One region of the Parafrankia sp. Ea1.12 genome, then DNA from elsewhere that is predicted to be linked to it. Evidence: riboswitches for the same ligand, from Rfam matches in the RefSeq annotation. Region 1 holds a riboswitch; the other holds the start of a gene.

The links. Region 1 has a riboswitch for thiamine pyrophosphate ahead of FMEAI12_RS10835 (thiazole synthase). Riboswitches for the same ligand answer to the same signal wherever they lie in the genome.
Region 2: another riboswitch for thiamine pyrophosphate. It lies ahead of thiC (phosphomethylpyrimidine synthase ThiC); the one in region 1 lies ahead of FMEAI12_RS10835 (thiazole synthase).

Annotation. Positions count from the first base shown of each region.
Region 1 covers NZ_UBIZ01000252.1:19,395-35,324, forward strand. Annotated here, with positions in the region: gene FMEAI12_RS10805 (thiamine phosphate synthase) at 1-348, opposite strand, end outside; gene thiS (sulfur carrier protein ThiS) at 329-616, opposite strand; gene FMEAI12_RS10815 (Rv2175c family DNA-binding protein) at 676-999, opposite strand; gene FMEAI12_RS10820 (Gfo/Idh/MocA family protein) at 1,056-2,621, opposite strand; gene FMEAI12_RS10825 (NAD(P)/FAD-dependent oxidoreductase) at 2,788-4,092, opposite strand; gene thiH (2-iminoacetate synthase ThiH) at 4,210-5,376, opposite strand; gene FMEAI12_RS10835 (thiazole synthase) at 5,376-6,263, opposite strand; TPP riboswitch at 6,258-6,372, opposite strand; gene pknB (Stk1 family PASTA domain-containing Ser/Thr kinase) at 6,637-8,613, shown strand; gene FMEAI12_RS10845 (DUF5667 domain-containing protein) at 8,824-11,019, shown strand; gene FMEAI12_RS10850 (class II 3-deoxy-7-phosphoheptulonate synthase) at 11,062-12,420, opposite strand; gene FMEAI12_RS10855 (6-phosphofructokinase) at 12,502-13,527, opposite strand; gene FMEAI12_RS10860 (polyadenylate-specific 3'-exoribonuclease AS) at 13,641-14,207, opposite strand; gene FMEAI12_RS10865 (hypothetical protein) at 14,265-15,656, opposite strand; gene FMEAI12_RS10870 (1-acyl-sn-glycerol-3-phosphate acyltransferase) at 15,761-15,930, opposite strand, start outside.
Region 2 covers NZ_UBIZ01000204.1:13,257-29,186, reverse strand. Annotated here, with positions in the region: gene gnd (phosphogluconate dehydrogenase (NAD(+)-dependent, decarboxylating)) at 23-1,045, opposite strand; partial or broken gene FMEAI12_RS07210 (FAD-dependent oxidoreductase) at 1,243-1,629, shown strand; gene FMEAI12_RS07205 (hypothetical protein) at 2,037-2,972, opposite strand; gene FMEAI12_RS36130 (hypothetical protein) at 3,283-3,705, opposite strand; TPP riboswitch at 4,328-4,447, shown strand; gene thiC (phosphomethylpyrimidine synthase ThiC) at 4,592-6,262, shown strand; gene FMEAI12_RS07190 (class I SAM-dependent methyltransferase) at 6,319-8,160, opposite strand; gene FMEAI12_RS07185 (glycosyltransferase) at 8,251-9,441, opposite strand; gene FMEAI12_RS07180 (alpha/beta fold hydrolase) at 9,519-10,454, opposite strand; gene FMEAI12_RS07175 (acyl carrier protein) at 10,556-10,894, opposite strand; gene FMEAI12_RS07170 (type I polyketide synthase) at 10,891-15,930, opposite strand, start outside.

The DNA of each region.
Region 1 (15,930 bases):
CGCCCCGACGATGGTCCGCGCCAGCCGCGGCGGGATGTCATCCTGCCCCACATGCAGGATGTCGACGCCCGCGAAGGCGGCGACGTCGGCCCGGTCGTTGGCGCTGACCAGGGCACCGACCCGGTCCGCGGCCTCCCGCATCCGGGCCAGCCCGGCGAGCTCCTCGCGCCACTCCAGCCCCTTCTCCCGGAGCTGGACGAGGTCGACGGCGGGCGCGCCCGGCAGGCCGAGCACGTCCTCGAGGAAGCTTCCCTCGTCGCCGCGACGCGCGGTGCACAGGTAGAGGCGGGCGTCGAGGAGGCGGGCCATCCGACGCGCGCGCAGCGACTCAGCCCCCGGCGACGGCACGGACGATCTCCAGGGTGTCGCCGTCGGCCAGGTGGACCGAAGGCATCTCCGACGGGGTGAGTGCGGTGCCGCGCAGTTCCACGACCACCGAGCCGGGCCGCAGCCCGAGCTGGACGAGCAGGTCCGGCAGGGCGAGCCCGGCGGGCACCTCCCGCGGCTGCCCGTTGACGACGATCCGCGCGACGCCCGGGCCACCGGCCGGGGCGGTGCTGACGGCTGCTGGTCCCGGGGACGGATCGAGCTCCGCCCGGTTCGGACGATCGGCCATGCACCCGACCCTACGGGAGCGGGCGCCCCTGGCCGGGCGGGTTCGGCGGGCCGGCCCGGTCAGAACCCCAGCGCCTGCGCGCGCCGCCTGACCTCTTTGCCGCGGTTCTCGGCCAGCGCCTGAACCGGGGTGCCCGGCAGGCTCGGATCCTCCCGGAACAGCCAGTCGAGGGCCTCGTCGTCGTTGTAGCCGGCGTCGAAGAGCAGCGTGAGCAACCCGGGCAGGCCCTTGACCACCGCGCCGTCCTGGATGAACGCCGCGGGCACCTTGAGCACGCCGTCCACCCGCCGGGCCAGAAGGGTGCGGTCGCGCACCATCTGGCGCACCCGGGTGACGGGCACTCCCAGACTCTCGGCCACGTCGGGCACGTTCAGCCAATCCATGGTCAACAGTAAACACCGTTGCGTTCCGGTTTGCTTTGACCCCTGCGCCGGGCTGGTCAGCCGGGCGCCATCTGCGCGCCGCCGGCCGCCGCCGACCTGCGGGCCGCCTCGAGCACCGCGACCAGCCGGCGGGCGTCCTCCGGCTGCTGCTCGGCCAGTGGCCAGCCGGCGACCAGGCAGTCCGCGAGCTCGCGATGGAACCTCGTGGCGTCGTGCGGCCCGGTCGACAGCGCGGTGCGCGTCCCGTCGTGGGCGAGCAGCCGCGGTGACCGCGGCGCCCCGCCGTGGCCGTCGCGGGCGTCGCGGGCGTCGCGGGCGAGCAACGAGCCGATGCTGCCAAGCACCTGGGTGCCGGGCCGCGCGGCGGCGGCCACGTCCGAGATCGTCACCTGGGCCTCGCAGCCGCCGGCGAAGTGGAGGAGCACCCGGGCGTGGTCGGCGTTCGTGACGTGGTGCCACACCCGCTTGTGCCCGAAGGCGCTGACCCACTCGACCTGGTCGTCGACGAGATCGAGGACGCGGCCGAGCTGCACGGCGCCCCGGTCGAAGATCAGCCCGCCGCTGATCCGCTCGTCGTCGTGCCAGGTGCCGGTGGGCCGCCGCAGGCCACCGGAGAAGACGTCGATCCACATCACCTCGCCGACGTCCCCGCGGTGCACGGCCGTGCGCATCGCCCGGTGACCTGGGTCGTCCCGGCCGTCGGGGTAGACGGCGAGCAGCAGCGAGCGGCTCTGGGCGAGCTCGGTCAGCTCGTCCACCTCGTGGGTCGACAGGCACATCGGGGCGTGCACGACCACCTGCTTGCCGGCCTCGAGCGCGCGGCGGGCCCACTCGACATGGGTGTGGGTGGGGGTCGCGACGATCACCAGGTTGAGCTCGGGGTCGTTGACCAGGTCGTCGGGGTCGTCGACCCGGCGGGCCGGCCGGTCGGTGTCCTGGCCGGGCGGGCGGGCCATCCCGCCGTCGCAGAGGGCGGCCAGCTCCAGGCCCTCGACGGCGTCGACGGCGTCGATGTGCACGCCGAAGACGTCCGGGGCGCCGATGAGCCCGACCTTGACCGGCCCGGCGTCGGTCACGCCGAGCGCGTGGCGCAGCCAGCGGCCGACGAGCCGCTGGTAGCGGGGATCGGCGAGCAGTTCCTCGCCGGCCCCGAGGGTGAAGATGCCCAGGCCGGTGGACGGCCGCCAGGTGCAGATCGGGTGCTCCCCCATCTCGTGGCGCACCATGAGCAGCCGTTCGACGTCCTCGGCCACCTTCTCCGGGATGACCCAGGACTCCCGGGGCCGGAAGTCCCCGAGGCGGGCGGCCACGGCGGCGCCGTCCGGACCGGGGATCAGCGGCAGGTCGTAGAGGGGCGTCACCCGGCCGGGGGTGAGCCCGGAGGCGTCGATGAGCGGGCTGTCCGGCGACAGCGACCGGACGGTCGGCCCGGCCAGCAGGACGGGCACGGACTGCCGGGCCCGGTCGAGCAGCTCCTGCTCGACGTGGTCGAGCGGGCGGTCGATGAGGACGAGCAGCGCGTCGGCCGAGCGGGCCGACGTCGGCCCGAGCCCGGCGGCCCGTAGATGATCACCGAGCGCATTCACGCCGGGAAGGTTCGACACCAGGTGAATGCGTGGCACGGGGGGCACTTTAGTCAGAACCCACCCGGACGGGAACAGTGGGTTCACGACACGCGAGCACGCCACGCACTCCACGACAAAAAGTAAACAATACTTTTACGGAAAGTAGTCAACTGCGGGCATGGCAAAGACCGCCGGCCGCTCGGAGCGGCCGGCGGCGCCCGTCTCACACCGGCTGCGCGGGCTGGAGCTCCTTCAGCGCGACCGCGGGGTCCGCGAACCGCTCGGCGTCCGGCGCCACGCCGGCGAGCAGCATCCGCCGGCCGGCGACCATGTCCAGTGGTCGGGCGACGGTCACCAGAGCGACCAGCTCGCCGTCCGGGGCGAACCAGCCCGCCGACCAGCCCGGCGCCCGCTTCGCGCCCTCCGGCGCGACGGCGGTCGGATCCCCCCGCAGCACCAGCGTGCTGTCCGCGCCGGGCATCCCGGCGAACTGGATCATGCGCCCGAACTGCTGCGACCAGAAGTACGGGACGGGATCGTAGATCTCGGCCTGGTCGCCGGCCTGCGCCGGCCCGTCACCGCCGGCCAGCGAACGCAGCAGGGTGGCCACGGCGACCCGCGGCGACTCCTGGGCGCATTCCCAGTGCTCGACGCGCAACCGGCGGTCGTAGCGCCGGGACCACCACGCGGCGCAGTCCCCCACCGCGACGACCGAATCCGGCCGGTAGCCGCCGGCCCCGTCGGCCGTGCCCGGCCCGCCGGCGTCGGCCGCCCTGGCGCCGGGCACCGCCGACAGCCATTCGTCGACGACGACGCCGCGGTCCAGCGGCAGACCCGACGACTCCAGCCAGGCGACGTCCGGGCGGACGCCGACTCCCACGACCACCACGTCGGCAGGCACGAACTCGCCCCCGGCCAGCGCGAGCCCGTCCGCCCGGATCTCGTCGACCGCGGCACCGAGCCGCAGGTCGATCCCCACCTTGGCGTACCAGGGGACCGTGTACCCGCCGATCTCGGCACCCAGCGCGAGCAGCGGCGCGGAGCCGGCCTCGACGACGGTCACGGCCGCGCCGGCGGACGCCGCGTGCGTGGCGACCTCGGCGCCGATCCAGCCCGCGCCGACGATGGCCAGCCGGATACCCGGGGTCAGCGCCTCGCGCAGCGCGAGGGCGTCGTCGATGGTGCGCAGCACCCGCTGCTCGCCGGGGCCGGGCAGCCGCACCGGGGCGGCGCCGGTCGCGAGCACCAGCCCGTCGAACTCGACGGCGCCGCCGTCGGTCTCCAGCACACCCGGGCGCAGCCCGGTCGCGTGCCGGCCGAGCAGGAGCTCCACGCCGTCGAGGTCGAAGGGCAGCGAGGTGTCGTCCGTCCGCCCCGACAGCACCGCCTTCGACAGCGGCGGCCGGTCGTACGGCCGATGCTCCTCCGCGCCCACCAACGTGATCGTGCCCGCGAAGCCCTGGGCGCGGAGCTCGACGACCGCTCGCCCTCCGGCCAGCCCGCCACCGACGACGACGACGCGATCCATCAGCCCACCCGCTCCATGGGCCGAGAGGCTACTGGGCAGGTCTGTCCCGTGTCGCCCGCTAGTCGCGCTGCCCACAACGGCGGGCGGCGCGGACTCGCCGCGACGGAGGATCGCCGGTCAGCCGGTGGCGTCGACCAGCGGGAAGGCGTCCTTCCACACGGGCTCGTAGCCGGCGCCGACCAGCATCGCGGCGACGTCCGCCGGGGAGCGCTCGTCGGAGATGGAGAACTGCTCCTGCGCCGTCCCGGGCCGGCCGTACCCGCCGGGCTCGGTGGACGAGCCCGCGCTCATCGTGGTCACCGCGATGCGGACCAGGCCGTCGCGCAGGGCCGCCGGCTCGCGGGTCGACAGTGAGATCGCCGCGTCCGGCTCGAACAGCCGCAGCGCCGCGTGCGCCTGGACGAACTCGGCGTCGCCGACGACGACGGTCGGTGGGAAGCCACTGGCGCTCGGCTTGATCCTCGGCAGCGCCACCGAGACCTCCGTCCGCCAGAAGCGGCGGGCGAGGAAGGATGCGTGCGCGGCGAGCGCGAGGACGTCGGCCCGCCAGTCCGGCGCCAGGCCGAGCAGGACGCCGAGGCCCAGGCGGCGGGCGCCGGCGCGGGCCGCCCGCTCGAAGGAGGACAGCCGGCGGTCGTAGTCGCGCTTCCACCCGGCCACGTGCACCTGCGCGTAGCGCTCCCGGTCGTAGGTCTCCTGGTAGTGGACGACGCCGTCGAGCCCGGCCGCGACCAGCCGGCTGTAGGTGTCGTCCGACCAGGTCTGGGTCTCCACCGAGATCGAGGGGACGAACGGTCGCAGCCGCTCGACGACGTCCACCAGGTACCCGGCGGAGACCTCGACGCGGTGCTCCCCGGAGACCAGCAGGATGTGCCGGAAGCCGCGGTCGGCCAGCAGGCGCGCCTCGGCCTCGGCCTCGTCGACCGTCAGGGTGCGCCGGGCCACCTCCAGCCCCTTGGCGAACCCGCAGTAGGTGCAGGACGACAGGCAGGCGTTCGACACGTACAGCGGGGCGAACAGCCGCACCGCCCGGCCGAACCGGCGCAGCGTCGTCTCCCGTGCCGCCTGCGCCAGCTCCTCCAGCCGCCCGGTCGCGGCCGGCGACAGCAGGACGGCGAGGTCGGCGATGTCCAGCCGGCCGCCGGCGTCGGGCCGCCCGGCGGCGACGGCCCGGCGCAGGACGGCGTCGACCCTCGCCTCGTCGGCCTCGACCGAGACACGGGCGAGCGCCGGGATGTCGAGCGCGGCGAGCTCGCGGGCGAACAGCCCTGCCGGGCTGGCCATCAGCCGGCCCCGCCGGGCAGACCGCCGGGCACCGCGCCCAGGAAACCGGTGAGCGGAGAGGACGCCTCGGCCACGGTGGCGCTGCCCGCCCGCGGCCTGCCGGCGAGGTGGGCCATCCGCCCGGCGGTGGTCGCGAGCGCGAAGGCCCGGGCCATCGCGACCGGGTCGGCGGCGATCGCGATCGCCGTGTTGACGAGCACCGCGTCCGCCCCGATCTCCATCGCCTCGGCGGCGTCGGAGGGCGCGCCGATGCCGGCGTCCACCACCACCGGGACCCCGGCGGTCTCCACGATCGCCTCGATCGCGTCGCGGGTGCGCAGGCCGCGGTTGGAACCGATCCAGCTGCCCAGCGGCATCACCGTGGCGCAGCCGGCCTCCTCGAGCCGGCGTGCCAGCACCGGGTCGGCCGAGCAGTACGGGAGCACGGTGAACCCGTCGGCGACCATCAGCTCGGCGGCGCGCAGCGTCTCGATCGGGTCCGGCGCGAGGGTGCGCGGATCCGGCGTGACCTCGAGCTTCACCAGGGACGTCCCGGTCGCCGCGCGACCGAGCCGGGCCAGCCGCAGCGCCTCGGCCGCGTCCTGCGCGCCGGAGGTGTTCGGCAGCAGCGTCATGCCGGCCGGGACGAAGTCGAGCACGTCGCCCTCCCCCGCGCGGCTCAGGTCGACCCGGCGCAGGGCGACGGTGACGATGTCCGCCCCCGAGGCGACCAGGCTGTCGCGCATGACCGGATGGCTCGCGAACTTGCCGGTGCCGACGAGGAGCCGGCTGGCGTAGACGGTGCCGGCGATCCGGAACGGGTCGGGATGACCGCGCTCCGAATGGTCGGACTCCGGATGGTCGGAGTTGTCCGGCTCGCGTCGGACCTCGGTGACCCGCTGTGTCATCAGATGGTTCCTCCCCACGCGCGCATGACCGCGATCGGGTTATGCGGGTCGCCGGCGGCATGCTGGCCGGCCTCTCAGCCCGCGTCCGCGGGCTCCCCGGTCACGCCACAGTCTAAGCCGCCGCGCGCGGCGGACCAGCGGCTCCGGCGAACCCGGACAGACAACGCGTCCCGGTACGGCGTCCGGGAGCTCACCCGGGCCGGGATCGACCGGGCTCCCGCCGAGCGGGCCCGAGATCGAGCACGCGGATCGAATTCCAGATTTTGTGACGAACATCCCGCCCGTTCGGGTACATCTCACGGCCAAATGCGCAGTAAGACCACTGTCTGGCCGATCGGGCGGCCGATCGTAAACTGTGCATGTGGATTCCACCGTGGCCGACCCCGTCATAGGTCGTCTCCTGGACGGGCGGTACACCGCCCAGGAGCGGCTCGCCGTCGGCGGGATGGCGACGGTGTACGTCGCCCATGACAACCGGCTCGACCGGTTCGTCGCCCTCAAGATCATGCATCCGAACCTCAGCCACGATCCGGAGTTCGTGGCCAGGTTCCACCGGGAGGCGAACGCGGTCGCGCGGCTGAACACGCCGTGCGCCGTCTCGATCCTCGACCAGGGGTCCGACACCAGCCCGGCCGGTGTCCTGCACTACCTGGTGATGGAGCTGGTCCGCGGGCGCTCGCTGCGCCAGCACCTGGGGATGCGCGGGCGGCTCACCGTCGCCGAGGTCGTCGAGATCTTCGAGCCGGTGGCCGAGGCGCTCGCCGCGGCGCACGCGGCCGGCATCATCCACCGCGACATCAAGCCGGAGAACATCCTGCTCGGTGACGACGGCCGGGTGAAGGTCGCCGACTTCGGCCTGGCCCGGCCGGTCACCAATCCCACGGCGGCCCTCACCGGCGGAGTGGTGATGGGGACGGTCGGCTACCTGGCCCCCGAGCAGGTCACGCACGGCACCGCGGGCATGCGCAGCGACGTCTACGCGGCCGGCGTGATGCTGTTCGAGATGATCACCGGCAACCTGCCGCACACCGGTGAGACGCCGATGTCGGTCGCCTACCAGTCGGTGCACGGTGACGTGCCGGCGCCGTCCACGGTCGTGCCGGACGTCCCCGCCGAGCTGGACGCGCTGACGCTGCGGGCCACCGCCCGCGACCCGAACCACCGGCCGGCCGACGGCGCCGCGCTGCTGGCCGAGCTGCGCGCGATCCTGCCCTACCTTCCGGCGCCGGACGCCGGGGAGGAGTACCACTCCGGCTTCACCGGCCCGCTGGCGGCGCCGCCGCGTCCGGCCCCGCCCCGGCCGCCCGCCGGGCCGCAGGTCGCCCCGACCAGCATGCTGGGCACGGGCTCCGGCTCGTCCTCGGGCGGGCGGCGGCGGGCGCAGCGGACGGGGCCCGGCTCGCGGCTGCCGGTCGGCCCCGCCGTCATCGCCGCGGTGGTCGTCGTGTGCCTCGTGCTCGGGGTGCTCATGCTGCGGTCGCTCGTCGGCGGCGGGAAGCCCGAGGTACCAAAGCTGATCGGCCTGGCCAAGGCGGACGCCGAGCAGGACCTGCGCGACGCCGGCCTGGCTTTCACCTACGGCGCGGAGATCGCCAGCGCCCAGATCCCGCAGGGGCACGTCGTCGAGCAGGACCCGAAGGATGGCGCCGCGGTCAGCGACGGCGCCGTCGTGACGCTGCGGCTGAGCTCCGGCGTCCCCAAGGCCACCGTGCCGGACCTCGCCGGCCTGACCGTCGACCAGGCACTGCCGAAGCTGACCGAGGCGAAGCTGGCGGACGGCGGGCGCAGCAGCGAGGCGAGCGACACGGTGCCGCAGGGCCAGGTCGTCCGCACCGAGCCCGCGGCCGGGGCGGTCGTCGACCCGAGCACGTCGGTGAAGCTCGTACTCAGCAGCGGGCCGTCCTCGGTCGCCGTCCCCAGCGACATCATCGGGATGACCTTCGACGAGGCCAAGGCGCGCCTCGACTCGCTGAACCTCAACCTCACGGTCCAGCAGAGCAATGTCGCCAGTGACAGCGTGGATCCCGGTCATGTGGTCCGCTCGTCGCCCGATCCCGGCCAGCGGGTGAACGCCGGCGGGGCGGTGACGCTCTTCGTCGCCCAGGAGGCCGACGACGACGGCGGCGACGGCGACGGCGACGGCGACGGCAGCGGCGTCATGGTCACGGTCCCGAACGTGGTGGGCAAGTCCTGGCCGGACGCCGAGCGCATCCTCAACCGCCTCGGGCTCAACGCCGACCGGTCGAACTGGTTCGCGGAGCGGGTCACGGGGCAGAGCCCCAAGGCCGGCCGCAAGATCGAGAAGGGCAGCACCGTCCATCTCAAGACGGAGTTCCGCGTAGGCAACTGATCCCTGGGCCGGGTGCGGGCCGGAGTGTGAGTTCCACCTGGCACCGCGTGAGTTCCACCTGGAACCGATTGCGGCACGCTGTGAGGAGGCCACTCGTCCCCGTGACGAGACACGCCCGGGATCGCGGTTACCGGCACCCACGATCGGGTACGGTCGATCTTCACCGGGACCGCGGGCCGGGGCAGGGGAACGAGGAGCGCGGGGGGCGACGTGGCGGCAGGGCGCGGACCGCGCTGGCGCGGGGGGCGGGCCGGACGCACCGCCGAGGTGCTCGACGGCCGGCGTGAGCCCCTCGACGAGACCGAGCTGCAACTGGCGCACGCGGTCGCGACCCTGCGGGCGCTGCCCGGTGCGCTGCCCGCGCCGGCGATGTCCCCCCGGGTCCGCGCCGAGATCCGGGCGATGCTCCTCGCCGAGCCGATCGGCGCCCGCGGCACCCACGAGGTTGGTGAGGGCAACGGCAGGGAAACCGTCGGCGCGGCTGAGAGCACCCGGCGGGCACAGCCGACCCGACCGACCCGACCGGTTCCTCGGCCCGCCGCGCTCGTCACCCGGCCAGGCGGGATGGGCGTCCGGCAGGCGTTGCGCGCCGCCCGGCCGGCCCTGGTCGGGGCGCTGGCCGTCTCGGTCGCGACGGTGGGCGTCGCCGTGAGCGCCGAGCAGGCCCTGCCCGGTGAGCTGCTCTACGGAGTGAAGCGGCAGGTCGAGCAGATTCAGGTCAGCCTGGCCGGCAACCGCGTCGATCGCGCCAAGATCCAGCTCTCCGTCGCCCGGAACCGGATGGACGAGCTCGCCGCGGTCGTCCATCCGGCAGCCCGGCCACCGGCCAGCACGCGCACCGACTCCCCCGCCACCGGCGGAACCACGGCTGGCCTCGGCCCGACTGACGGCGGCCCGACTGACGGCGGCCCGACTGACGGCGGCCCGACTGACGGCGACGCAGCCAACGGCGACCCGGCCGGCGGCGGTGCCGCCGCATCGCCCTCGGGCCAGCCACTTCCAGCAACGACCCCCGGCCCCGGATCTGCCGGGGTACCGCCGACAGAGGCGGCGCCAGAGCAGACGGGCGACCCGGTCGCGGGCGGCCTGGTGCGAACGGGCGGATCGGTGCCGGCGGGCGCCGCGACCCCCGATCCGGCCGTTTCCTCCCCGAGCCACGCGGCGCCCGGGGGGCGTCCGGCCGCGGACGGGGACATCGGCACGGTGACCAGGCTGCTGCGCGACTGGTGCGACGAGGCCGGGGCGGGGAGCGCGGTCCTGATCGAGGAGGCGCTCGCGGGCAGCCGCGACGCCCGGGCGACCCTGAACGAGTTCGCCGCGGACCAGTCGACGCGCCTCGAGGCGCTGTTCGACGCGCTGCCGACCGGCTCGGTATCCGGCGCGCACAAGGCTCGGCGGATCATCCACGACGTCGACTCGACGCTGGCCGTCACCGCCCCGGAGGCCGACGGGCCGTCCGGGGCCGGCACCGCGGCGGGGCGCGGCGGCACGACGGCCGGGACGGCGAGCGGCGGCACCTCACCTGACCCGACCAGCCGGGCACGTTCGGCCGACGGGATGACCAGCCCGACGGTCACTGAGCGCGGCGACTTCCAGCGACAGTCCACCGGGCCGCGGGCTACGGCGCCCGTGCCGACCGTCCCCGCGGCGATCGGCGGCATGGCCGGCGGGTTCCTCCCCGGCCTACCCTTCCTCACACCGGCACAGTCACTGACACCTGACCAGCCATCGACGTCCGACAAGCCGTCGGCACCTGTCCAGCCAGCGGCATCCGGGCAGGCGTCGACACCCACGCCCGCATCGCCGCCGCCCGGCACGGTTCCCGGAGATCCGGGCGCCCCGCCGGCGGACCGGTCGGCACCCGATCTCCCGCTTGTTCTGGAACCAGAGCCGTCGGCACCGCCGCCGACGGGCGGGCATCCCGGCGGCGGCACGTCGGCACAGTCCTCCCCCACGACGCCGCCGGACGTCCTCGAGACGTTCGACGCGCCCGCGAAGGCGGTCGGCCCCGGCGACGGCCCCGCCGGTGACCCCGCGGTCGACGATCCCGCCGGTGGCGGGGCCGAGCAGACTCCGGCGGACGGTTCGTGGTCGGACGGTCCGCGGCCCGAGGTGTCCCCCGTCGCTCAGCCGTCACCGGCGGCGTCGGACGACCCGCTGGCGGAGAAGGCCGTCTTCGGGGAGTGGGCGGCCGAGGCCGCCCCGGACAGCGCGGAACCACCCAGCCCCGAGACAGCCCCGAACGGAAAGACGGCCCCGACCGCCGGGACGACGCCGACCAACACGACGCCACCGACCGGCGGAACCGCGGTCACCCCGAAGACCACAGCGAGCGCGGCAGCCACCCCGACGACCGAGGCCACCGAGGACGTCACCGGAGGGAACGCGCCGGCCGGGCAGCCGTGACCGCCCGCCCCGGGCCTGTGCCAGGGGCGGGCGGGACACCGGTCAGTGGGTGTGTGTGTCGCGCTCCACGCGGGCCTGCTGCAGCGACTCGGCCACCAGGAAGGCCAGCTCGAGCGCCTGGCCGGTGTTCAGCCGCGGATCGCAGGCCGTCTCGTAGCGGCCACCGAGGTCGGCCTCGCCGATCATCTCCGCGCCGCCGAGGCACTCGGTGACGTTCTCGCCGGTCAGCTCGATGTGCAGGCCACCGGGGTGCGTCCCGAGCCCCTTGTGTACCTCGAAGAACCCGAAGACCTCGTCGAGGACGTCGTCGAAGTGCCGGGTCTTCACGCCGCCGACGTCACGGGTGTTGCCGTGCATCGGGTCGCATGACCACACCACGGGATGCCCGGCCGCGTTCACCTTGTCGATGATCGGTGGGAGGGCGTCACGCACCCGCTTGGCGCCCATCCGCGCGATCAGCGTCAGCCGGCCGGGGATGTGGTCGGGGTTGAGCCGCTCGGTGAGCGCCACGACCTCGTCCGGCGTCGCCGTCGGGCCGATCTTGCAGCCGATCGGGTTACCGACCCGGGAGAGGAAGTCGACGTGGGCACCGTCGAGGTCACGGGTGCGCTCGCCGATCCAGATCATGTGCGCCGACAGGTCGTAGACCTCGCCGGTCGACTCCTCGGTGCGGGTGAGCGCCCGCTCGTACTCCATCAGCAGGCCCTCGTGGCTGGTGAACATCTCGACACCGGTCAGGGCCGCCGTGCGGTCCGGGTCGATGCCGCAGGCGGCCATGAACGCCAGCGCCCGCTCGATGTCGACGGCCATCAGCTCATAGCGGCGGCCGGCGGCCGAGTCGCGCACGAACGCCTTGTTCCACTCGTGAACCTTGTGCAGGTCCGCGAAGCCGCCGGTCGCGAACGCCCGCACCAGGTTCAGCGCGACGGCGCTCTGGTGGTAGGCGTCGACCATCCGCTTCGGGTTCGGACGGCGGGCCTGCGCGTTCGGCGCGATGTCGTTCACCGCGTCGCCCCGGTAGGAGGGCAGCCCGGTCGAGGCCTCGATGTCGGCCGAGCGCGGCTTGGCGTACTGGCCGGCGATGCGGGCCACCTTGACCACCGGCGTGCTGGCGCCGTAGGTCAGGGCGACCGCCATCTGCAGCAGGGTCTTGACCTTGTCGCGGATCTTGTCCGCGGTGTTGGCCGCGAAGGTCTCCGCGCAGTCACCGCCCTGAAGCAGAAACGCCTCGCCGCGGGCCACCATCGCGAGACGGTCGGTCAGCGAGCGCACCTCCGGCGCGGTCACCAGCGGCGGCAGGGCCGAGAGCTCGGCGAACGCTGCCGCCAGCTCCTCCTGGTCGGGCCAGGAGGGCTGCTGCCTGGCTGGGAGGCTCCGCCAGATGTCCAGGTCGTTGCTCACGAGTCACCAGGGTACGGCTACGGCGCCGACATCTCCTGCGGTTTGCGCCGGCCGGTCGCGCTCCCCTCATCCACCGGTGCGTCAGCCGAAGAAGACCTCCGCCTCGCCGTAGAGGTGCTCGGGGACGGTCTTGAGCTCGCCGGTCGCCTCGCTGAGCGGAACCCGGTCGATCCGCGTGCCGTGCAGGGCGACCATCGTCCCGAAGTCGCCCTCGTGCACGGCGTCGACGGCGTGCAGCCCGAACCGGGTGGCCAGCCAGCGGTCGAAGGCGGTCGGCGTCCCGCCGCGCTGGACGTGGCCGAGCACCGTCGCCCGGGTCTCCCGGCCCGTCCGGCCGCGGATCTCGGTCTCGAGCAGGCCGGAGATGCCCTGCAGGCGCACGTGACCGAAGGCGTCCAGCTCGCCCTCCCTGGCCATGGCGGTGCCGGCGATCGGCCGGGCGCCCTCGGCCACCACGATGATCGGCGCGTAGCGGGTGGCGAAGCGCTGCTCGACGAAGGCGCAGACCTTGTCGATGTCGAAGGGCCGCTCGGGGATGAGGATGACGTTCGCGCCGGCCGCCATCCCGCTGTGCAGGGCGATCCACCCGGCGTGGCGGCCCATCACCTCGACGACGAGGACGCGGTGGTGGCTCTCCGCCGTCGTGTGCAGGCGGTCGATGGCCTCCATCGCGATGTTCACCGCGGTGTCGAAGCCGAACGTGTAGTCGGTCGCGGAGAGATCGTTGTCGATCGTCTTCGGCACCCCGACGACCGGGATGCCCTCGGCGTGCAGGCGCGCGGCGGCGCCGAGGGTGTCCTCGCCGCCGACGGCGACGATGGCGTCCACGCCGGTGCGGTCAAGGGTCTCCCGGATGCGGGACGGACCGTCCGCCGAGGCGAACGGATTCGTCCGGCTGGAACCGAGGATGGTCCCGCCGCGGGGCAGGATGCCGCGCACGGCCGTCACGTCCAACGGGACGGTGTCGTTCTCCAGTGGTCCGCGCCAGCCGTCCCGGAACCCGACGAAGCTGTGCCCGTAGACGCCGACGCCCTTGCGTACGACGGCACGGATCACCGCGTTCAGACCAGGACAGTCGCCACCGCCGGTCAGCACACCGATCTTCACGCCCCAGGGCCCTCTCTGTTCGAGTCGCCCCCGATCTGCGGCACATCTGCCGGCGGCAGCCTAGCTCCCCGGAGACCCCGACCAGCCCTTCACCGTAAACACGGCGTGGCCAATCAAACACGTTCCGTCGACCGATCGTTCCGTCGGTTGGCGGAGTGCCCCGGCGCCTTCGGGGCGAGCTCGGCGCGCAGCGGCGCGAGGACGGCCCAGCGGGCCAGGTTGTGCCGCGCGTCGGCCAGCGCGTCGTGCGCGTCGGGCGGCGGCGGCGGCAGGCTGGGGCTGCCGACGTCCTCCCAGAGCTGGCGCAGGTCTCGGGTGAACCGCGGCAACCGGCGCGGCAGCGCGGGCATCTTCCCGAAGAGCTGGCAGAGCACGACGTGGTCGTAGGCGGCGTACCAGGCCCACAGCTCCGGCGAGCCGTCCGCCGTGAGGAACTGCGCCACCTCGTCCCGGATCCGCTCCCGCGACATCCAGGCCGGGCTGGACGGCGATGGCAGGCGGTCCAGGACGTTGCGGCGCACCCAGGGGACGGCGTGCGAGGGGTCGAACTCCGTCGAGACGGCGTAGAGCTCCCTCGTCCCGTCCTCGCTGACGATCCCGATGCTGACCAGGTCGAGCCAGTGATGGCCGCCGTCGTCGCGCTCGATGAACTCGGTGTCATAGAAGAAACGGCCGCCCACACCCCCAGTGTGCTCCGCCCGGCCGGGGCGCCGGCCAGGGGCCGGGGGCGGCGCCGGTCAGCGGCGGCGTAGCCGGACGAAGACGGGGCCGAGCACGGCGGCCGCCGCGGCGGCGCCCAGCAGCGGAAGGACCAGCAGGAGCAGGACGGGGTCGGAGTCGTCGGCCGCGGAGGTCGCCGCGGGCGCCCCGGACGGCGGCTGCCCCGCCGCCGCGCCGGCGCTCCCCGGCCCCGCTCCCGGGGCGGCGGCGCAGTTGACGGCACCCGCACGGGTGGGCGCGACCGGCGCCGGCGCGCCGGCGGCAGGCGTCACCTCCACGCTGACCCGGGTCGCGCCCGCCCCCGCGACCACGCACAGCACCCCGGCTCCGGGCGGGGAGGTGACCTGGCCACCGGTGACCCGCGCCTGGTAGCCCGACGGATAGGCCCACGCGGGCAGGACGACCGCCGTCGCCGTGCCCGGGGCGAACGTCCCGCCGCCGGCCCGGGACGGCTGGTAGACGAGGCGGAAGACGCCCGCGCCGTCGCGCTTGAACGACTCCGGCGCGCCCGCCACGGCGGCCGGGTAGGGCCGCACGATCTCCGCCGGGGGCGCGGTGAGCGCCCGCACCTCACCCGGCCCGATGCCGGTCGCGGAGGACTCGACGGCCGGGCCGTCGAAGAACCAGCCAAGCCCGAACGCGTCCCCGGCGTCGGCCAGCGCGGCGGCCCGGCGCGCGGAGCCGTCCACCCAGCCGGTGACGTACCCGGCCCCCTCGGCGGCCGCGACCCGCGCCGCGGGGTCGAACGGCGCCGGCTGCTCGACCCAGAGCGTGTGGTTCGTGTCGACGGCCCGCACGGCGCCGGCGAGATCGGCCGAGCCGACCCCGGCCGGCACCTCGTAGCCGATCAGCCCGGCCACCCCGCCGAAACGGCCGGCCAGGCGGGTCAGACCGGACGTCAGATCCGCGGCCGAGGGGGTGTAGCCGGCGGCGCCCGGGACGATCCGCAGCACCACGGTGAACCCGCGGCCGGTCAGCTCCCGGACGACCATGCCCGCCTGGTCGAGGCCGCCCAGCTCCCGGTCGCCCGGTGGCGGGGCCTCGCCCGACGGCGGGAACAGCCCGCCACGGGTCATCGGGATCTCCAGGCGCAGGCCGGTGAAGCCGAAGTCGAGCCACTGCGCGATCTCGCCGGCGGTGGGGACCCGCCCGGCCGGGACGGTGACACCGCGGGGCAGGACGACCCGTCCGGCGCTGTCGGTGAGGTGGGTGCCGGTGCGCGTCACGGTGCCCGACGGGACCTGGGGGGCCACGGCGGTCGGCGCGCCGGCACCGCCGGGCACGGACGCCGGCGGCTGGGCCGGGGTGGACGTCGAGACCCGCGCGGTCGTGGCGGCGGCCCGGCCGGACGGGCCTATCCCGACGTAGGACGGGAGGGGGACGGCGACGAGGGCGGCCGTGAGCACCACCGTCGCCCACCTGGCCGGGCGGCCGCCCCGGCGGCCGTCTCCCTTTCGCGAACCACCCGCAAAGCCGCGCACCCTGCAATCTTGCCGTGCCTGCGCGGAACCGCTCAGACCGCCCTGCGGACCGGCGGCTCACCGGCAGGGGGTACGCCGGGAGAAGAGTCCCCCGCGCGCCGGTCCTGCAGCGGACGCGGACCGTTCTCGGACCGCGGGCCGGTCTCGGAGCGCGCGGCGGTCTCGGAACGCGAGCCGGTGTCGGGCCGCGGGTCCGGCTCGG
Region 2 (15,930 bases), on a different contig from region 1:
CTTTTCCAGCCTGCCGCCTTTTCTAGCCGTCCGCCTTCTTCTCGGCGTGGCCGCCGAACTGCTTGCGCATCGCCGACAGCAGCTTGTCGGCGAACAGTGACTCGCCGCGGGAGCTGAACCGCTCGTAGAGCGACGCGGTCAGCACGTGGGCCGGGACGCCCTCCTCGACGGCGGCCAGCACCGTCCACCGGCCCTCGCCGGAGTCGGAGACACGCCCGCCGAACTCGGCGAGCCGCGGGTCCTCGGCGAGCGCGGTGGCGGTCAGGTCCAGCAGCCAGGAGCTGACCACGCTGCCGCGCCGCCACACCTCGGCGACGGAGGCGATGTCGAAGTCGTACTGGTAGTACTCCGGATGGGCCAGCGGCGCCGTCTCGGCGTCGTGCAGGGCAGCCTCGGAGCGCCCGATACCGGCCTTCTCCAGGATGCCCATGCCCTCGGCGAAGGCCGCCATCATGCCGTACTCGATCCCGTTGTGGATCATCTTGACGAAGTGGCCTGCCCCGTTCGGGCCGCAGTACAGGTAGCCCTTCTCGGCCTGGGCGATCTCGCCCGTCCGCCCCGGGGTGCGCGGCGCGGTGTCGACGCCGGGGGCGATCGTCTCGAACAGCGGCTCGAGGCGGGCGGCCACCTCCGGCTCGCCGCCGATCATCAGGCAGTAGCCGCGCTCCAGCCCGAACACGCCGCCTGAGGTGCCGACGTCCAGATAGTGCAGGCCGCGCTCGGCGAGCTTCGCGGCCCGGTCGACGTCGTCGCGGTAGTAGGAGTTGCCGCCGTCGATGATGATGTCGCCGGCCTCGAAGTGCTCGGCGAGCTCGAAGACGGTCTGGCCGGTCAGGCCGGCGGGCACCATGACCCAGGCTGCCCGCGGGGTGCTCAGCGCGGCCGCGAAGTCGGCCAGCGAGTTGACGCCGACGGCGCCCTCGGCGGCCAGTGACTTCACCGTCTCGGGGTTCACGTCGTAGACCACACATTCGTGCCCGTCGCGCATCAGCCGGCGGACGAGGTTCGCGCCCATCCGGCCGAGTCCGATCATTCCGAGCTGCATCTGAACTCCCGATGGTCCTGCACGGACCGGTCGAAGGTGAGGTCCTCGAGCTCCATCCTGCCGTCGGTACCGGGACACCTCGTCGCGTCCTCGGTCACGGCCGGTGGGCTGCCGACCCGGTGCGGTGGCATTCGGGCGCGACGCGGCAGGTGAGATGGTGCCTCGCGACGCTGGTCCCAACGCGGAGAGGTGTGCCCATGAGTAGGTCCGACGACGCCGACGGAGGCACGGGCGCCAGCGAGGTCGACGTGATCGTGATCGGAGCGGGGCCGGCGGGCGAGGTGGTGGCCGGCCGGTGCGCCGAGGCGGGGCTGTCGGTGACGGTGATCGAGCACGAGCGTGTCGGCGGGGAGTGCTCCTACTGGGGCTGCATCCCCAGCAAGACCCTGCTACGCCCTGGTGAGGTCGTGGCGGCCGCCAGGGCCGTCCCCGGGGCGGCGGGGGCCGTCGGTGGGGTCCGCGCCGGGGTCGACGCCGCGGCGGCGTTCGCCCGGCGCGACGAGATGGTCGGTGGGTACTCCGACGAGGGCCAGCTCCCGTGGCTGCGCGAGCGCGGTGTGTCGGTGCGGCGCGGGGCCGGCCGGCCGGCGGCGAGCCTCGACCTGGCGGTGGAGCCCCGGTGCGTCTCTGGTGCTCGGCTACTCGCCGTTTGGTTTCTTTCTCGCCGTTTCAGTGGGCATTCTCTGCGAAATTCGCCCTGAAAGGGCGAGAAGGACGCCAAACGGCAAGTAGGCCACCTCGGCGTGCGGGGGGGTGTCCGATAGATGGCGGTCTGGTCGTGCCGTGGTGGTGCGTGCGGGCTGTGGCTTCGCTGCTCGTGAGGGCGGGACTGCGTCGGCACCCGGCCTCCTCGCGTTCGACCCGTGATCTCCTACCCCCCGGCGCACAGGACCTCCAAGAGCCGGGCCCCGAAAGCCAAACCAGGCCGCTGCCGGGGCGGGCGGCCTGGCGCCGTGGCCAACAGGCCGTGGCCGACGGGCCGTGGCCGGGGTCACTGCTGACCGGCGGACGCCTCCAGGCTTGCCCGGTCACCCATGATGATCATGGGATGGCTGCTCGGGGCCAGCCAGTGCAGGACGGTCTCCATCGAGGCCTGCGGGAGGCTGACGCAGCCGCGGGTGGGCGTGTTGTGGTCCACGTGCAGCCAGATGTCGCCGCCGGCCGCGGCGCCCAGCGGCCGGGTCGGGTCGGACGGCGGATGCCCCGGCAACCGGTTGTAGTCGATCGCGACCACGTAGTTGAAGGCCTCCCCCATCGGGTCGCCCTCGTAGCCGCCGGCCCGATAGAAGGACGGGCGGTACTCGTAGGGAAGCGCGGTGCCCGGGTCGGCGTAGCGGCCCCCGGCGGCGGTGAGGCTGAACACGCCCACGGGGCTACGCAGATCGCCCTCGACGTGGTCGTGGGTCCAGCCGTTGGCTCCGTTACGGCCGGGGATCTCCGCGCCGACGGCCGTCCAGGGGGCGTCGGCGTCCGCGCGCTGCCAGAGCACGACGCGGTTCACGGTTGAGGACTGGTCTGCGCCGGTCACGACGACGACCTGCCGGGTCGACGACGGGATCCGCGACATCATGAGGTCGCCGATGCCGGGGATCGCGCCGCGGGACTGCTCCGCGCCCGGGGCCGCGGCCGCGCGGCCGTCGGCCGCCGCGGGATCGGGGTTGCCGGTGGAGTCGGTGATGCGGTGCGGCGTGGCCACGTCGGGCCGCGCCGAAGTGGTGGGAACGGCCCCGTCGCCTGCCTGCGCCGTCGTCGACATGTCCGGATCCTCCGCCGAGCCGGTCACGTGCAGTGCTCCGGCGGCGCCGACCACCAGTGTCGCGCCGACCGCGGCCATCCCGATCGCGACGGTCTGCGCGGTGGCGCGGTCGCCGCGTGCGCCCCTGAGTCGGCGGCCCTCGGACCGCCCGGACCTACGGTGTGTCGCCATTCCTCCGACTTCCAGGCCGAAGCCGCGCCTCTCCAGCCACCTCCGCGCCTCCCGCGTCGCTTACCACCATCACATGCGCAAGGGCAGTGCTGTGCGGCAACACACCCGCAACATCGCGGACGTGCCGGTCGCACACGATACGGGCTCGCCGCGTGGAGGCCGCGAACCACTCCGCCCGCCGCGTGGCCCTCGACCGACGCAGGCCCGGCCACCGAGCACGCCGGTGCCCACCGGCGAGCAGCGTCGGCGCCGGCCCGCGAACCACACAGGCGCCGGTCGACATGCACGTTATCCACAACCCCGCCATCCCTCATGGACACAATGGATAAACAACAAGCATGGTCTGTCCATGGCCCCTAGCCCAGGCCGATTCTCCTGGCGGGAGATCGCCGACCTGCAGTCCGGTGTCATCAGCGAGCACGACGCGATGGCCGCCGGCCTCACCCGCGCCGACATCCGCGCGCGGGTCGCCGACGGCACCTGGCGGCAGCCCGCGCGTGGCGTCCTCGTCACCGCCACCGCCACGCCGCCGCTGGCGCAGCAGGCCTGGGCGGCGCTGCTCGCCGGCGGGCCGAACGCGGTGCTCGGCGGGTCCACGGCCGCCGCCCTCGACGGCCTCGTCGGCCACGGTGACGAGGTCGTGACGGTGCTGGTCCCGCCCGGGCGCCGCGGCACGCCCGTGGCAGGCGTCGTCTTCCGCCGCACCGCACGCCTGGCTCCGGCGGACGTCCACCGTGCCCGGCTGCCACCGCGGACGGCGCCGGCCCGCTCGGTGGTCGACATGGCCGAGTGGTGCAGCGGGCGCGACGGCGCCCGTGCCGTGATCAGCGACGCTCTCCTGCAGGGCTTCGTCACCATCGAGGCGATGCGCCGGGCGCTGGCGCGCCGCGGCCCGATCAGCCGCCGCACTCTGATCGCCGACACCCTCGACGAGCTGAACCGCCGGACTCCCCGGATGCTGAGCCTCCGGTACAAGCAGCTCGAGGCGGCGTTCGGGCTGCCTCCCTGTCGAGCGCTGGCCACCCCCTCCCCCGACGTTCCGACCGGCCGACTGGACGTCTGGTACGGGCCGTGGCGGCTGCTCGTGCGGGTCGGGCAGCCCGGTCCACGGCGGCCGCGGCCCGCCGGCCGGCGGATCCTCACCGTCAGGGTGGAGCAACTCTGGCAGGCGCCGGCGGAGACGGCCGCGCTGGTCGCCGCGGCTCTGCGGGAGCAGGTTCCGACAGAGGCCGCCGACCGGCCGGCCGTGCCGCCCGGGCCGGACGAACCGGCGACGGAATGGCACGAAACGGTACGTGACGAACATGGCGAAGCTGACCAAGGGGGTGGCGGAGGCCAGTCACCTGCCGTAGCGTCGTCCCAGATGCGGGAGCTTCCACCCTGGGAGGCTGAGAGGGCGGCCGGGCAACTGCCGGTGCCGCCGACCGCCTGAACCTGTCCGGGTAATTCCGGCGTAGGGAGTGATCAAGGTGGTGCGTCAGATCCGCCCGACGGATTCCGACAACACGGCGGCCGCGGCCTCCGGCACGGACGACGGCGCGGAGGGCATCCTGGCCCGACCGTTCCCCGGGAGCAGGAAGACCTACCTGGTCGGGTCCCGGCCCGACCTGCGGGTGCCGATGCGCGAGGTCGCGCTGAGCACGGGCGACAGCCTGGTCCTCTACGACACCTCCGGGCCGTACACCGACCCGGGCGCCGGCGTCGACGTGCGGCGCGGCCTGCCCGCGCTGCGGGCCGGCTGGATCGCCGCCCGCGGCGACACCGAGGAGATCGAGGGGCGTGCCGTCCAGCCCGCCGACGACGGACGGCACGGGCCTGACGGGCAGGCCGGTGACACCTTTCTCGGCTCGGGGCAGGCTCCGCGGCGGGCTACCGCCGGCCGCGCGGTGACCCAGCTCGCCTACGCCCGGCGGGGCGAGATCACCGCCGAGATGGAGTTCGTCGCGCTGCGCGAGGGCCTCTCTCCCGAGCTGGTGCGCGACGAGATCGCCACGGGCCGGGCGGTGCTGCCGGCGAACGTGAACCACCCCGAGAGCGAGCCGATGGCCATCGGCCGCAACCTGCTGGTGAAGATCAACGCGAACATCGGCAACTCCGCCGTCGCCTCCTCCATCGAGGAGGAGGTCGAGAAGATGGTGTGGTCGACCCGCTGGGGCGCCGACACCGTCATGGACCTCTCGACCGGGCGGAACATCCACACCACCCGCGAGTGGATCATCCGGAACTCCCCCGTCCCGATCGGGACGGTGCCGATCTACCAGGCGCTGGAGAAGGTCGGCGGCAAGGCCGAGGAGCTGACCTGGGAGGTCTACCGGGACACGGTGATCGAGCAGGCCGAGCAGGGTGTGGACTACATGACCGTCCACGCCGGGGTGCTGCTGCGCTACGTGCCGATGACCGCGCGGCGCAAGACCGGCATCGTCTCGCGCGGCGGCTCGATCCTGGCGGCATGGTGCCTCGCCCATCATGAGGAGAACTTCCTCTACACGAACTTCGCCGAGCTCTGCGAGATCCTGCGGGCCTATGACGTCACCTTCTCCCTCGGCGACGGCCTGCGCCCCGGCTCCATCGCCGACGCGAACGACGCCGCGCAGCTCGCCGAGCTCGCGACACTGGGCGAGCTGACCTCGGTGGCCTGGGAGCACGACGTCCAGGTGATGATCGAGGGGCCGGGCCACGTGCCCATGCACAAGATCAAGGAGAACGTGGACCTGCAGCGCGAGCTGTGCCACGACGCGCCGTTCTACACCCTCGGCCCGCTCACCACCGACATCGCGCCCGGCTACGACCACATCACCTCGGCCATCGGCGCCGCGATGATCGGCTGGTACGGGACGGCGATGCTCTGCTACGTCACGCCCAAGGAGCACCTGGGCCTGCCGGACCGCGAGGACGTCAAGGCCGGGGTCATCGCCTACAAGATCGCGGCGCACGCCGCCGACCTGGCGAAGGGGCACCCGGGCGCCCAGGCCTGGGACGACGCCCTCTCCGACGCGCGGTTCGACTTCCGCTGGGACGACCAGTTCAACCTCTCGCTCGACCCGGAGACCGCCCGGGAGTACCACGACGAGACACTGCCCGCGGCGCCCGCCAAGTCCGCGCACTTCTGCTCGATGTGCGGTCCGCACTTCTGCTCGATGCGGATCACGCAGGACGTCCGCAAGTACGCGGCCGACCACGGCCTCGACACCGACGAGGCCGTCCAGGCCGGATTGGCGGAGAAGTCCCGGGAGTTCGCCGAGCAGGGTGCCCGGATCTACCTGCCGCTCGCCGACCGGCAGACCCCCTGACCCGGCGGCCGCGGGCCTCCCCGACCGCCATGGCCGGGAGAGTCCCGCGGCCGGCTTCAGCTCTCCTTGCGGGCCAGCACGCGGTAGGTGTTGGAACGTTCCCCCTTGGCCTGCCAGGACCTGCTGGCCCGGTCCAGTAGGGCGGCCAGCAGGAACGGGCCGATCGAGGCCAGCAGCAACGGCACGCGCAGCAGCCGCGGGCCCGGCCCGCTCCGGGCCGGGTCCAGCCACGGCCGGCGCCGCGGCGCCACCCGCTGGATGAGCAGGCCCAGCGCCCGGGTGAGGTCACCGGGGCGCAGCGCCGGCCCGAACTGGACGGCGATGGGGCGCAGCCCGCGGTCCTCCAGCGCGGCGAGCAGGTTGTCTGCCGGAATGAAGTGCAGCCGGCGCGGCACGTCCCAGCCGGCCCAGTACGCCCGCAGCCGCCGCGCCGCCGGGCAGTCCGCGTTCGGCAGCTCGATCATCAGGTATCCGCCGGGGGCGAGCGCCTTGACTGCGCCGTCCAGCTCCTCCGACGGGTAGCGGGTCCGCTCGAGATAGCCGAACATGCTGATCACGTCGTAGCGGCCCGCGAGGTCGTCCGCGATCTGACTCAGCTCGCCCCGGTGGGCGGTGTCCACCCAGCGCCGCCGGTGGGCGTCGTCGACCGCGTCGGAGAGGTCGAGGCCGCCGAACACCGTGGCCGGCCAGTGGGCCCGGGCGACGTTGCAGAAGTGCCCGTGGCCGGTTCCGACGTCCAGCCAGGCCCGCGGGGTGGTGTACGGACGCAGCAGCTCGGCCCGGGCCTGGTCGGCCGCGGCCTCACGGGCCCGGGCGTGTTCCGCGGTCTCGGCGGCGAAGCCGTCCCGCCAGTCGCGCTCGTAGTAGTCCTGCCCGTCCGGGGTGATCATCGGGTTGAGGAAGACGTGGCCGCAGGCCTCGCAGCCGTCGAGGCGGAAGCGCCCCGGCTTGCCCATCTCCAGGTCCCGCGAGCGCACCCGGACGCTGAGCTCGGCCGACCCGCACCAGGGGCACTCGGCGCTGGTGGCCTCGCGCAGCCGCGCGACGTGGCGGGCGCGGGCGGCGTACCAGGCGGCTGTCTCCTGCCGGCGGCGGCGCGCCTCCGCCTTCGCCGGGTCCGCGGGCAGCCCGGCGGCCTTCGCCCGGCGCCCGGCCCGCGCGGAGTGCACAACGAAGATCACAAGGCCGAGGATGCGGACGATCGGGCTGCGGATCAGGTCGCGGGGGGCGAGCGGGACCCGTCCCGCGCAGACGAAGAACGGCTGGAACCAGAACAGCGCCGTCGCGACGAGCGCGACCGGCTGGCTGATCTGGGCGCCGATGAAGGTTCCGATGTGCGGCGCGTACGGCATGTACAGGCTCGCCGGGGTGCACGCGTAGGCCCGCTGCTGGACGCGCACCCGCATCGCGGCGTCGTCACGCGCGGCCTGCAACCCGGGAACGACGGCCAGGTCGGTGGCGGTCGGGGCGTGCCGCTTCAGGCGGGTCGTGATGTCGACCAGCTCGACCGGGCTGAACCCCTCCCGTTGGGTGATTCCGACCCGTTCCAGCAGGTCGGCGTGCACCAGCAGGGCCTGGAACGCGCCCCGGCCGGGCGCCGAGCGGTCGGCCCGGTAGGTCCGGGTGTCGACCATCCGGGCCACGTCGAGCGCGCGTTCCACGGTGAGGTCGGCGGGGACGAGGTCGAGCACCAGCAGCCGCTCGCGGCGGGCGTGGTTGCTCGCCGCGCGCCGGGCCGCGTCGGAGAGCCGCACCCCCTCGGCCACGAGGAAGACGTGGGCGGGGTCGACCGGCCGGCCCGACGCGGCGACGGTGTCCAGCCGGCGCAGCCGGCCGCGCAGGCGGATTCCGTTCAGGATGAGCCCGACGCTCACCAGGATGGGTACCAGCAGCAGCACGACTCTCACGCCCCCGCCGGTCGAACAGCCCCAGCCCCAGGCCCGGCCCCGCCAGCGCGCCCGCGGACGGGCGGGCCGCCGGGGCCGGGCCTACGGCAGCAGCTTCTCAATGTGGTCGGCGGCGGCCACGACACCGCCCGCCGCGCTGAACTCGCCCTGCAGCCGCCGCGCCGCGACCCGGTGGGACGGCTCGTCGAGCACGGTGCCGATCGCGGTGGCCAGCGTCGCCGGGGTCGAGCGCCCGAAGCGCACCCGCACACCGGCACCGGCCCGCACCACCTGCTCGCCGATGATCGGCTGGTCGTCACGAACCGGCGCGACCACCAGCGGCACTCCCCGTGACAAAGCCTCGCACACCGTGTTGTTGCCCGCGTGGCACACTATCGCGTCCAGTCCGGCCATCAGGTCCACCTGCGGCACGAACGGGCGGACCAGCAGGTCGTCGGGAACCTGGCCGGCGAGGTCGTCCAGCGGGCCGGGGGGCGCGACGATCACGGCCTGCACCCGGTCGGACATCCCCGCCAGCGCCTCCGCGGCCGCGCGCAGGAAACGCCCGCCAGCCTCCCGGGTCACCGTCCCGAGCGAGACGAGCACGGTGCGGCGGTCCCGGTCGAGCCACTCCCAGGGGAACTCCGGGGCCGACCGGCGCAGCCCGGCGGCGCAGCCGACGAACACGTGATGGGACGGATGACTGGCAGTACGCAGCAACGAGGGCACCGAGCAGACCACGGTGAGGTCCTCAGAGAAGCGCAGGTCACCGCGCGCCGCCTCCTCCGCCGGGACGCCGTTCGCGACCTGGAAGTCCCGCAGCCGCTCCGACACCCAGTTCCCGACCCCGGCGAGCACGGCGTAGGGGTCGTCGAGCTCCGCCGACGTGGTGGCGAGCGTGGCCCACCGGATGCCGCGCCGGCGGGCGACCATGGCGGCCCCGACCGCCTGCTGGTCGGCGACGATCACATCCGGGCGCCACCGTTCGACGACGGCACCGACGTCCCGCGCCATCGAGGCGCCCAGCGGCAGCAGGAACTCGTCCCACAGGAACTTCAGCGACGCGGGCCCGCGCAGCGGCCGGGACCGTGCCTCCAGCTCGGCCCGCTGGTCGGCCGAGATCTCCCCCGGCAGCGCGATGAGCGGGACGGACGGTGGGACGAGCGGCCCGACGACGCTCGCGTGGCCGACCAGGGCCACCTCCTGCCCGCGGGCCGCCAGCTCGCCGGCGATGCCCACCGCCGGGTTCACGTGCCCGGTCAGCGGCGGCACGGCGAAGAGAACACGGCCCATCAAAGCCCCCGAAATTCCATTCGTCTCCCTTCCGGCGGTGAGTCAGCCCCACCCTTCGCGAGCCGCACCGGTGACGGTCAGGCCTCGGCCGACGAGCCGGCCCGCGCCGCGGACAGCGACGTCGTGGGCTCGTCCCCACTGTTGAGGTTCGGCGGCGGGATCATCTGCCGCACCCAGTCGGGAGTGTCGAACCCGGCGCCGCGCACCTGGTGCGAGGGCATCGGCTCGGACCGCCGGAACAGCCACCAGCGCAGCAGGTCGCGCAGGTAGTCGGCCGCCTCGCGCAGCACCATGTGGGTGTGCTGCTCCAGGACGACCAGGGTGCAGTCCGGGACGAGCTCGGCGAGCCCCTCGGCCTGGTCGATGATGTCCGAGTTCGCCCCGTAGACGGCGAGCACCGGCATCGGCAGGCTGGCCAGCGCCTCCGGCGAGAACGGCGGGGTCGCCAGCATGTCCTCGGCGATCGTGGTCTCCTTCAGCAGCGCCTGCGAGGCGCGCGTGATCCGGGAGACCGCGCGGCCGGCGGAGTTCGCCAGCCACTCCTCCACCTCCTCGTCGGTGACGGCCGCGAGCACCTGGGTCAGTGAGCGCGCCATCTCCTCGCCGAGGCCCTCGATGAGGAACGGCGGCTCGATGAGGGTCAGGCTCGCCACCCGCTCCGGGCGGGCCAGGCCGAGTGCGAGGGTCAGCGTCGCGCCGTAGCTGTTGCCCACGACGTGCACCGGCCGGCGCACGTCGAGCGCGTCGAGCAGGCCCTCGAGGTCGGCCATCGAGTCGGCCATCGTGTAGCCGGTCGGGGTCCGCTCACTGCGGCCATGGCCGCGCAGGTCGTAGCAGATGACGTCGCATCCCGCCCCGGCCAGGCAGTTGCCCAGCGCGAAGTAGAAGCTGGCGATGTTGTCCATCACCATTCCGTGCACCATCACCACGACCGGCGACTCGGGACCGGCCCCACCCTTGGGCCCCAGCCTCTGCACATGCAGACGGACGCCGTTCGCGACGATCTCAGCCACGCACTCTCTCCCTAGCTTCGTTCACGAAGGTTGTGCGCGCGGCGCGCCCCGCGCCGCGCGCATACGAGGTCCCCGTAGCCCCCCGCCGACCGTGACCGCCGCTAACGGGCGGCGGCCGGCGTGTCGGTCTCGAGGCTGTCGACGATGAACTGGACGACCTCCCCGACCTTCATGTTGATCACCTGGTCGACGTCCATCTCCGAGAGGAAGCCGACGAAGTCGACGTGGTCCCCGTAGGTCTCCCGGAGCCGGTCGGCGAAGGTCACGAACTCGATGCTCTCGAGCTCGAGGTCCGCGTTGAAGGAGGTGTCCATGTCGATCGACATGTCGACGATGTACTCCTCGCCGATCACGTCGCGCAGGATCTCCGTCACGTCCGCGAGCACCTGGTCGGCGCGGGTCGCCGGGTCCGCGGTCATGGTCGACTGGTCGGTGGTCATCGCTGGGTCTGCTCCTTCTGCTGATCGGGCTGCGTACCGGTCCGTGCGCCCGGCCGGTCACCGGCCGGGCTGGTGGGTTGACCGCCGGGCCGCCGCGTGGGCGGGCTCCCGGCCGCGCCGCCCGGAGGCCTCGCGGATCGCTCGATCCGTGGCGAGGTCCAGGCCACGATGTAGCCGCCGGCGGGTACGCCGCCGGGTGCGGCGACGCGATCGCCGGTTCCGGCGGTGTGACCGCCGGGTGCGGCGGTGCCGGATGCGGCAGTGTGATCATTCGGTTCGGTGTCGGGACGGGGCCGGCCGGTGGTGTCCATGGTGCGCAGTGCCACCCACCACGTCTCGCTAGCCCCCGCTCCCACTTCCGCCGGGGCGGCGTGCCCGGCCGCGGCCGGTGCCGCCCCCGGCCCGCCGTCCGGGGCGGAGACGGTGACTGGAACCAGCGTCGGGGCCGGCAGGCCGGTCGCCTCGGTCGGCGCGCCGACCAGATGGGCGACCACCCCGCCCGGCCCGCGCGGCACCGCCGCCAGGACGGCGGATCCGCCCGGTCGCGGCCGGCCGACGACGAACCGCCGTTGATCGCCGACCGGCCCGGTCCCGTACGTCTTCGCGGCGGCCTGCTTCGCCGCGGCGAACCGCGCGAGCCAGACCGCGCGGACATCCGGATCCGCGCCGGCCAGTTCGTCGAGCAGGCTCAGCTCGGATTCGGCGAGCACGGCCGCCTCCGCGTCGGGCCCGCGCCGTTCGATGCGCTCCAGAGCGATCCCCACGCCGCCGACGTCCCGCGGGTCGTCCACCGCGAGGGCGACGGCGATCTCCGGACGATGGGCGATGCTCACCTCGGGGCGGGTGAGCTCGGGCAGGCCCGGTCGGGTGGGCACCGTGCCGACGACCAGCCGCCCGGACACCAGATCCGTCACGCCGACCTCGATCGGCCACACCGCGCCGGCCCCGCGCTCCCACCAGCGGCGCCGCACGGCGTCCTTGGCCGCGATCCGCCCCAGCAACCAGGACCGGGCAGCCAGCGGATTGTGGCGGGCCAGCCGCGTCCGCTCGTCCGCGTCGAGGTAGTGGCGCAACGACAGCTCCCGGGACGCCGGGTCACGCCAGTGCTCGGTGACCACCACCCAGCCGTCCGGCGTCAGGTGGCTCTGCGTGTTCGCCTCCGGCGCCAGTGCCATCGACCACAGGACGTCGTCCTCGGTGAACCGTCGGTCGGTCCAGCCCTGGATGTGCCCCCACAGCCGTCCGCCGGCGTCCCGGATCTCCATGTCCGCGGTGGCGGTGCGGTCGGTCACGTCCCGGATCCGGCCCAGGTAGGACATCCGCGCGCCGACCGGCGGCGGTGGGCCGAAGAACCGCATCGAGGTGACCGAGGCCGGGAAGAGCAGCCAGTCCGACGGCAGGTACTGCATGCCCCAGTAGCCGAAGAACTGGCCGGCGTTGTCGAGCAGCGCGCCGCTGGCGGGCGTCACCCGCAGCCAGCCACGCAGCCCTGTCGGGGCCATCCCGTCGACGGACTCGACGCCCTGGTAGCCGGGCCCGTGGAAGAGCAGCCGGTCGTCGTAGATCGCGCGGCCGGTGTGCGGGGACGGCGACTCGCCGGGGATCACGACCTCCCCCGCCGCGCCCGGCGCCGGGACGAACCCGGTGGCCGTGTCGGTCACCGGCGGCGGCGCCGGGTAGGCGTCGGCGAAGACGACCGTCGCCCGCGTGTAGCCGACGACGTCCACCCGGACCTCGTCCGGGCCCAGCGGCGCGCAGGTGATCGTGACCTGCACCGGCGGCTCGATCGCCAGCCAGCGGGTGGCCCGCACGTCCCGGACGGCCACCACCGCGCGGCCGGGCATCAGCGCGCTCGCCTCAGCCATGATCATTTCAAGCACGCCGGTCAGTGGCACGACCGGGAACAGGTCGGACGGGTCGGACCACCCCGGGGGCTGCCGGTAGAAGCAGTGGTCGGCGACCTCGGGCATCGTCGCCAGCGAGAGCTCCCGCCGCACGGTCCGCCCACCACCCGGCCCACTCGCCGCCGGCCCGGCCGGCGCAACAGGCACGGAGGTCGCCGCCGGCGCCGTCGAGGGGGGACCGGACGCCCGCGTCGCGGCCCAGCGGTCGGTGACGGTGGACATCACCGCTCTCGCGTCCGTGACCGCCGCGCCCAGCTCGGCGAGGACGGCATGCCGCGCGGGCCCGCCGAGCCCGTCGGCCACCTGGGCCGGCGTCTCGCCGACGGGACGTCCCGCGGCCTCGCCGCTGATCCGGGACGGGAGCGACGCCGCGAGGTCCGGCGCGTCCGCCCCGAGCCGGACGAGCGGCGTGCCCAGGCGCAGCCGCACCGCGCGCCCGGGCCGAGCCGGCGCGGCCGTCTGAGGCACCCGGGGCGCCCGCGGCTCCCTGGCCGGGACGGTGGCGGGCTCTGGTCTGGTGTGGCAGGGCAGGACGTCCAGGCGCGGCGCGGCGCCCTCGGCCCACAGCGCGACCGCGACCCGCCGGAGCTGGTCGAGGCCGGACCGCTTGACGGTGTTCGTGACCAGCGACGCGTGCTCGTCCCCCGGCCCGTTGAGGGTGTCGTCGACGAATCCGGCGACGCTGCCCATCCCGACCTGCACGAACACCCGGACGCCCGCGGAGTGCAGGCGCCGCGTCAGCTCCCGGAAACGCACCGGCTCGAGCAGGTGCCGGACGGCCAGCTCCCGGATGTCGTCGTGTCCGGATGGATACGGAGCCACCGTGGTGGCGGACCACACAGGCACCCGCGCCGCGTGCAAGGGGGTGTTGTAAAGGCCGTCCTGCAGGCGCTTGAGGTGCGGCCGCAGGAACGGGGAGTGGAAGCCCGAGCGGAACGGCAGCGTCTGCCCCAGCACCCCGCGGGCGCGCAGGCGGGCGAGCGCGGTCTCGACGCTGTCCACCCGCCCGCAGATGATCGACTGGTGCGGGCAGTTGTCGTGCGAGACCACGATCTCGGGCAGTCCGGCGATCACCTCGGCGGCGACCTCCGCGCCGCAGCCCAGCGCACCGAACACGACACCGGGCACCTCGAGCGAGGCCGGGTCGAAGACCTCGATGAACTCGTCGGCGTAGTCGTCGCTCATCAGCCCGGCCGAGAGCATCGCGTTCCACTCGCCCACGCTGTGCCCGGCGACCAGGTCGGGGACCACCCCGAGGCGACGCAGCGCCGTGTCGAGGACCCGTCCCACCTGGACGCTGGCGACGCCGTGGCTGCCGAGCTCGGCGGTGTCGCCCACCTCCGGACGCGGCAGGCCGAAGTGGTCGCACACGTCGTCGATCCGCGGGGCGAACTTGTCCTCCAGACCGCAGAACAGGAACGCCAGCCGCGGTCCGCCCGCGGCGTCGGACGCCGGGCGGTCGCCGAGCAGGGGCTCGGGGACGAACCAGAGATCGTTCCGCCCGCGCCAGGCGGTGCCGCGGGCCGCCACCGTGCGGGCCAGCGCGAGCCGGCGCGGGGTGGGCGCCACCAACGCCAGCCGGAACGGCCCACCCGCCGGCGGGGACGCGGCGTCGTCGCGCCCCAGCAGGTCGGCGTCCGGGACGTCGAGCTGGGCGACGATCTCGGCCGCCGACGAGCCCGCGAACAGCAGGACCCGCTCGGCCTCCGGGTCGGGCCCGAGCACGGCACCCGTCCCGGCGACGGCGGTGGCGGTGGCGGCGGAACCGACGGAACCGCCGAAGCTCACCGGGTTGACGGCGCCGGCGTGGTCGTCGAGGCACTCCTCCAGGACGACGTGCGCGTTCACGCCGCCGAACCCGAAGGCGTTCACCCCCGCCCGCCGCGGCGCGGAACCGGACGGCTCCCACTCGGCCGCCGTCCGGACCGGGGCGAAACGGCTCCCGTCGAACAGCGGGTGCGGCTCGTCGCAGTGCAGCGTCGGCGGCAGGGTGCGGTGGTGCAGCGCCAGCGCGGCCTTGATCAGCCCGGCCATGCCGGCGGCGGGCATCGCGTGCCCGATCATCGACTTCACCGACCCGAGGCCGACGGGGCTCGCCCCGACCTCGCCGCCGAAGACCTTCGCCAGCGTCGAGAGCTCGGTCCCGTCGCCGGCCGGAGTCGCGGTTCCGTGCGCCTCGATCAGCCCGACCGCGCCGGGCGCCGCCGGGTCGAGGCCGGCGTCCGCCCAGGCCCGCTCGATCGCCAGGATCTGCCCGGAGGACGCGGGTGCCATCAGGCTCGCGGTGCGCCCGTCGCTGGACGTCCCGGCGCCGCGCAGCACGGCGTAGACCCGGTCGCCGTCGCGGCGGGCGTCGGCCAGCCGCTTCAGGACGATCATCCCGACGCCCTCGCCCATGAGCAGGCCGTCGGCACGGCGGTCGAACGGCCGGATCCGCTGGGTGGGCGAGAGCGCCCGCAGCAGCGTGAACAGGCTCCAGAACGAGACCTCGTGCACGATGTGCACGCCGCCGACGATCATCGCGCCGGCCCGGCCGCCGGCCAGCTCCCGCACCGCGATGTCCACCGCGACCAGGGACGACGCGCAGGCCGCGTCGATCGTGTACGCCGGGCCGTGCAGGTCGAGACGGTTCGCGATCCGCGAGGCCGCCAGGTTCGGCACCAGGCCGATGGACGCCTCCGGCCGCTGCGGCCCCAGCCGGGCCAGGAACGCGTCGACGACCTGGTCGACGGCCGCGTCCGGGACGTCCGGCAGCACCTCGCGCAGCGTGGTCGCCAGTTGGTGCGAGGTGCGGACCCGCTGCTCGAGCCGGGCGACACCCGGCCCGACGTAGCCGCCGCGGCCCACCACGACGCCGACGCGGCCGCGGTCACCGAGCGTCTCGGCCCCGCCGGCGTCGTCCATGGCCTCGGCGGCGAGCCGCAGCGCGAGCAGCTGGTCGGGCTCCGCCCAGTCGACCGAGACCGGGACGATGCCGAACCGGGCCGGGTCGAACGTCGCCAGGTCGTCGACGAACCCGCCGCGCCGGCAGTAGAAGCCCGCGCCGTCCGGCCGCCGGCCGCCGTCGCGCCGGTCGCCGCCGGGCTGCCGGTCGCCGTCCGTGGCCGGCCCGGCGTAGTACTCGTCGAGGTC